3 regions of the Neobacillus sp. MER 74 genome follow, and region 1 is predicted to be linked to each of the others. Evidence: riboswitches for the same ligand, from Rfam matches in the RefSeq annotation. Region 1 holds a riboswitch; each other region holds the start of a gene.
What was found. A riboswitch is a leader RNA that binds a small molecule or an ion and turns the genes downstream of it on or off. The one in region 1 is predicted to bind thiamine pyrophosphate.
Positions count from the first base shown of each region.

Region 2: it holds a riboswitch for thiamine pyrophosphate, as region 1 does, so the genes downstream of both, tenI (thiazole tautomerase TenI) here and thiC (phosphomethylpyrimidine synthase ThiC) in region 1, are expected to answer to the same signal.
Region 3: it holds a riboswitch for thiamine pyrophosphate, as region 1 does, so the genes downstream of both, thiT (energy-coupled thiamine transporter ThiT) here and thiC (phosphomethylpyrimidine synthase ThiC) in region 1, are expected to answer to the same signal.

Region 1 covers NZ_JAMAUV010000004.1:49,264-51,459, reverse strand. Annotated here, with positions in the region: gene thiC (phosphomethylpyrimidine synthase ThiC) at 1-884, opposite strand, end outside; TPP riboswitch at 1,030-1,144, opposite strand; gene M3610_RS08835 (efflux RND transporter periplasmic adaptor subunit) at 1,266-2,196, opposite strand, start outside.
Region 2 covers NZ_JAMAUV010000012.1:37,727-39,922, forward strand. Annotated here, with positions in the region: gene M3610_RS18575 (outer membrane protein assembly factor BamB family protein) at 1-752, shown strand, start outside; TPP riboswitch at 875-983, shown strand; gene tenI (thiazole tautomerase TenI) at 1,094-1,738, shown strand; gene thiO (glycine oxidase ThiO) at 1,722-2,196, shown strand, end outside.
Region 3 covers NZ_JAMAUV010000001.1:744,516-746,711, reverse strand. Annotated here, with positions in the region: gene M3610_RS03705 (histidine kinase N-terminal domain-containing protein) at 1-557, opposite strand, end outside; TPP riboswitch at 774-882, shown strand; gene thiT (energy-coupled thiamine transporter ThiT) at 996-1,577, shown strand; gene M3610_RS03695 (FeoA family protein) at 1,764-1,988, shown strand; gene feoB (ferrous iron transport protein B) at 1,988-2,196, shown strand, end outside.

The sequences.
Region 1 (2,196 bases):
TGAATGGTGAAGTAATCAACACCTTGCTCCGCTTGTTCAATCAAGGTATCACGGTAAACCTCCCATGTAAGATCTTCAGCAACACCATTTACTTTTTCAAGTGCTTGATAAATGGGGACGGTGCCGACAGGAACGGCTGAGTTTCGAATAATCCATTCTCTTGTTTTATGAATGTTTTTACCTGTTGATAGATCCATAATATTATCAGCACCCCAACGTGTCGCCCATGTCATTTTTTCAACCTCTTGTTCGATGGATGATGAAACAGCAGAGTTACCGATATTCGCGTTGATTTTAACATGAAAATTACGTCCTATTATCATAGGTTCTGACTCTGGATGATTGATATTAGAAGGAATAATCGCTCGACCCTTTGCAACTTCATCACGCACAAATTCAGGTTTCATATTTTCCCTTATTGCGATGAATTCCATTTCAGGAGTAATAATTCCCTTTTTTGCATAGTGAAGCTGTGTAACATTTTTTCCTTTTTTTGCACGTAATGGTTTGCGCTTCAAACCCGGAAACACGTTATGATTGGCACGAGGATCTTTTTCATCCTTATACCCATTATCTACAGGCTTAATTTCTCGACCTTCATATTCTTCAACATCTGCCCGTTCATGGATCCATGTGCTTCGAATGGCAGGAAGGCCTTTTGAAATATCAACAGAATAATTCTGATCCGTATAAGGACCGCTTGTATCATATACGCGTATAGGAAGGTTTTCCTCTTCACCAAACGTTCCCGTTGTAGGGCTTAACTCAATTTCACGCATTGGTACTTTAATGTCGGATCTCGAGCCTGTTACATATACTTTTTTACTTCCTGGAAAACTAGACATGATGGAAATATTTTGTTCGTTTAATGCAGTCGTTGACATAATAAATCTCTCCTTTTTTTTTTGAATATAAAGGACGAGATACAGAACATAACAAGTAAATAAGCGTATAAAAGTACATCAAAAAGCCGGGACCATAAATGGTTGGACCCGGCTAAAATGTATGCAGAAGTATAGTTGCATCGAAGATTGTCTATTCTAACTTCCCCACGCTGGTATGATCCAGATCAGGTCCCAAGAGTCAAGAAACTTCAGCGTGTTTCTTTCTCAGCCCAACTTATTGGACACCCCTAGTTATTTATATTCAATTAAGCTACATTATATATGAGTATCGGTTAAAATGAAATACATAATATTAATTATAGTAATATAGTCGTGTTTCGATATTATGTTTAGGATGAACCATAATTTACCTGTAAAATACTAATCAAAAAGAGATGTACCAAGGCGAACAATCCAGGATGGGTTTTCTTCTATTTTGTCTTCTTCCTTTAAACCCTTAAGTATGGCAACCCATTTGCCTCCTTTTTGACCAGTTTCTACCTTTTGTTTCTGAATCTTTCCTTTTTTTTGTACATATACATAGGTGGATTTTCCAAAGCCCATGATGCTCGTTTCAGGAACTGCTAGCAACTGCTTTGACTGCACTACTACGTCTAGCATGGTATTGTAGCCAGGATATAGGCCCTTTTGTGAATCTAGACTTGCTTTAAAGGAATAGTATGGATTAGTTTCTTGTTGTATATCTTTATTCTTATTTGCATTTGTTTTATATGTAGGATAATCACTAACCTCCGAAATTTTTCCTTTCCATTTCTTATTGGCTACTACATTAGAAGTTACTGTAATAGATTGGCCTGATGTAATTTTTGCTTTTTCTGCTTCTGTTAGCTTTCCTTCAATTTGAAACGGATCATTTGAAGCGATTTGCATGATTGCTAGTTGCTGATTTTCTTTTGCTCGAAAACCTTGACCTACATTTTGGTTCAGGTTTGATATTACACCAGCAGTGTTGCTGATGACAGTTAATGTTTCGAGCTCAGATTTTAGCTTTTCAGCCTGCAACGTATATTTTTCTACTTTTAGATCTGCTGCAAGGAGCTCAGCTTTTACTTTATTTAGTTCAGCTTGAATTGACTGGATCGTGCTAGCTTTAGTAGCTATGTTAGCTATATCAACTGCATCAGTGGTATTGGTTGTATCAGTTGTATCAGTTGTATCAGTTGTATCAGTTGTATCTGTTGTAGTGGTTGTAGTGGTTGACTCAGCTTCTCGTATATCCTGCTCTAATGAAGTGATTTGCTCTTTCATCTGAGTAACACTTGTTTCTGCTAGCTTTTTATTTACTTCTGCT
Region 2 (2,196 bases), on a different contig from region 1:
GCTGGGTAGTTCAGACTTGGTTAGGACGCTACTTGAAGGGGACAGCGAATTTTTATTGGGATGGAAAAAACAGCCGTGGCTTTAATGTAATCCGTGGAAATTACTATCCAATTGTAAAACTCACCGATCTTGCTGGGAATAAGAATGAATATACAGCACGTGACAAATCCATTCTGATTACAGAAGGTTTCGGTTTAACCTTGAAAAATTCCAACTTACGCTCGGCAGCCACCACTCAAAGCACCATCCTAACAACAATCCCTGCTGGTTCAGAAGTGGTGATAACTGGAGAAACGGGTGATTGGTATCAAATTGAGTACAGGATTATCAGTGCGGTTCTGAAAGGATATGTCTCCAAACCATTAATTAAAGTTCCATCCAATCAGGAGATTCAAGCAATCGAAAAGGCGAGGACAAGGACAAACGTCAATGTTAGAACCAATCCTGGAACTCAGTATGATACAAAGATTGTGCTTCCGATGAATACAGATATAAAAATTTATTCCGCAATCGGAGACTGGTATTCAATCGAATACAAGAAAGACAGCAGTACTTTGGATTCTGGGTATGTAGCAAAATTTACTGTAACCCTCCCAACGGTATCAACTGTTGTTTACACCGTTGTTGCGGGCGATTCTCTCTGGAAAATTGCCCAGAAGAATGGGGTTACGATTGACTCCATCGTTAAAGCCAATAACCTCGATCCTAATCAACCAATCTACATTGGCCAAAAACTAACCATAGTAAAATAATCCTTTTCCATGCATAGGTGAGAGATCAGAATATATGAAAGGTATAAAAAGAATTTATTTGACATTTCTAATCGACGTGTTAACATTATCCATGCAAGGGAATTTTTAAAAATGAATAGATAACAATCCGCTAGAGGTGCCTTTTTAAAGGGCTGAGATTGAAGTGATACTTCGGGACTCTATGAACCTGATCTGGGTTATACCAGCGTAGGGAAGTGGAAACATGGATATTTGAAGGATCATGTTTATATTTCAAATTATCAACCACTTTCTTATCAAAAGGAAGTGGTTTTTTGTTTTTCACTTTATTTCATTGAGCTTCAGATTCTGGATTATAGGGGGTGACTTGTATTTTAACTAGTGTTAAAGAGTTACATATTATATCCAATGGTCAAATGCCGATCGAGCAGCTATGTGAAATTGTCATGGATATTCATCCGTATGTAACCGCGATTCACTTACGCGAAAAACAAAAAACAGCGAGGGAACTTTTTCAAGCAGTGGAACTTCTAACAATGACAAACCTGCCGTTATTAAAGATTATCATCAATGATCGTGTGGATGTTGCCTTAGTTACAAAGGCTGGCGGGGTTCAATTAGCTTTTCATAGTTTAGATGCAGCCATTGTCAAAGGGAATTTTCCTCAGCTTAGGGTAGGAAGTTCCATCCATTCCTACGTGGAGGGACAAAAAGCAAAAGAAAAGGGTGCTGATTACGTCCTTTTCGGTCATGTCTTCCCTTCGCAATCAAAACCAGGAATGCCCCCTAGAGGTCTTGATGAATTATCAAGGATTACACAATTAGAGGTTCCGGTTATTGCCATTGGAGGCATAACTCCCGAGAATACAGGGCGGGTACTAGATGCTGGGGCAAAAGGAATCGCTGTCATGTCAGGAGTATTAGAAGCTCGCGATCCATTAGTAGCAGTAAAGGCTTATTTAAATGTATTAAGAGATGGAGATGGAACAAGTGGGAAATTCATTTGATGTTGCCATTATCGGAGGGGGGATTAACGGATCCTCTATTGCCTATCAACTATCAAAAATGGGCAAAAAAGTAATCATAATTGAGAAGGATAGATTGGCTTGCCAAGCTTCCAGTGCGGCGGCTGGTATGCTGGCAGCACAAGCGGAGATTGAACAAGATGGTCCTTTATTCCAATTGGCATTAAAGAGTCAAGCAATGTTTTCTACACTATCAAGTGAGTTATATGAATATACAGGAATTGATATCGAGTTTGTGAATAAAGGAATGCTGAAGATTGCAGAAACGGAAGAAATAGCAATAGAAGTAAAAAAACAGGTCAACTATCAAAGGAATTGGGATCCAATGATAAAATGGCTGGATTCAACGGAATTACTAGAAATGGAACCGTCTTTGGCACCAAGTGTTGTTGGAGGTATGTATCTCCCTAACGATGGACATGTGCAGCCAGCAAAGTTAA
Region 3 (2,196 bases), on a different contig from region 1:
TTCAGTAATTGGATAAATCCTTGAACAGATGTCAAGGGGTTTCTAAACTCATGAATAAAGCTTGAGGTCATTTGCCCAAGCAATGTTAATCGATCCTGATGTGTAGAATCAATGTGCATTGTTTTTTCTTCAATAATTTTGTTTTTTGCTTCTGAGTAATGGGATACAGCATAGTATAAAAATTTATCGAAACAAAAATTTACATTGTTTAATGCTTCCTGCATGGCTGCCCATGGAATCCCAGTAATGCTTAAATGGCTGTATAGAACTGTTCTGCCAAGATTAACATTATAAACAAAATCACCAAGGTTAATATCAGCCAAAACTCTTTCTTCCGATACTTCAATAGCAAGTTTTTCAATTATGTCTAAAAGGTCTTTTTCCGTCATTTTATGCATATTAAGTAAAACATCGAGCAGAGCCTCGCCGTTTTCGTGAATTTTTAACTTAAAAGGATCCGTATTAGTGGTAACAATGGCATTTTCCCAATCTTGAATTAATTTCTGTTTATTTTGATTGAAAAAATCAATTAAATCTGTTTGGTTTTCCGTGAACATGCCGTCTTCCCCCTATGTTATTGACAAAAAACTCCTTACTGTACTTATTCGAGACATAAATAGAAATACCTCCTTTATTTTAAAATAAAAGTCTTGAATTTTATTCATATAGTCTTAATTGCTGATTCGACTAGGTAATAATAACGATAAGAAAGTATATTTTCCTTGTAAATGTGAATAAAGAAGAGTATATTTTTTTCTATGGAAACAATTGAATACTTCCACAGGGGGAGCTGCTATTCTTGCGGCTGAGAGTGAACGGTTAAGTTCTGACCCTATGAACCTGTTAGTTAACACTAGCGTAGGGATGTGGTTTGCCGATTATGAAAGCAATGCAGACAATCCTTAGCGTCGTGCATTGCTTTTTTTGTTCTTTATTTTATTGCACATCTTGTAATAGGAAGACTTCTAACGAGTCCAAAAATTGGGGGAGACGTTGTGAATCAAAAAAGAAGCAACACATTATTTATCGCTGAGGTGGCAGTTTTTTCTGCTTTAGCTTATTTATTGGATTTTCTAGCCGGAATTCTATCTTTAAAGATATGGCCACAGGGAGGTTCGGTGTCAATTGCCATGGTACCTATCTTTTTAATTGCTTATCGTTGGGGGATAAAAGGGGGCTTGTTAACAGGATTTTTACTAGGTTTATTGCAGGTTATCCTTGGATTCGCTCAAGTATACACATTCTTACAAGGATTTATTGATTATTTTCTTGCCTTTTCAGTTGTAGGGTTAGCGGGTGTCTTTACTGGTCTGGTGAAGGAGGCGATATCCAAAAATGAAAAAGGTAAGTGGATGACATATGTTATTATCGGTGCATTCTTAGGAAGTGCCTTAAGATACATCTGCCATGTTATTTCTGGCATCGTGTTCTTCGGTGAATATGCGCCAAAGGGGCAGCCGGTGGCCATTTACTCACTCCTATATAATGGAACATTCATGCTGCCAAGCTTCATCATCAGTGCAATCATTATCATCATTGTAATGAGTGCGGTACCAAAGAGATTATTTTCAAAATAACATTTATTAGTAATACGAATGGAAAAGGGCTTCAAGCTCTTTTCTATTTTTTTTATAAAGCGATTGTCGTTGATTCATGAAAATTCTTCAAACTTTTGACAAATTTATTAAGCTTTTTATCTCAAAAAAAGTGTTAAAATACAAGAAAGATAATCATTCTCAATTAGTGGAGATAGGGTGATATACATGTTTGGTTCATTAAAAGTAGGAGATAAAGGGAAAATTATTGATATTTCTCTTGTAGGTCACCTGGTACAAAGACGATTACTTGACTTAGGGATTACTGAAGGCTCTGAAGTGTGTGTAAAGTGTGTCATGCCATTTGGCGGTCCAATTATGATTGAATCTTGCGGACAATGTGTGGGTATTCGCCGTAGAGAAGCAGTTCGAATGAAAGTGGAGAGAATATAATGGACATCGCACTTATTGGAAATCCTAATACTGGGAAAACTTCATTATTTAATAATCTTACAGGTTCCTATGAGTATGTTGGTAATTGGAGCGGTGTCACCGTTGAAAAAAAAGTTGGTGTTTTTAAAAATAATATTGGTCATTTGACTGATTTACCTGGTGTGTATACACTTAATCCCTTATCGAAGGATGAAGGGGTAGTTACATC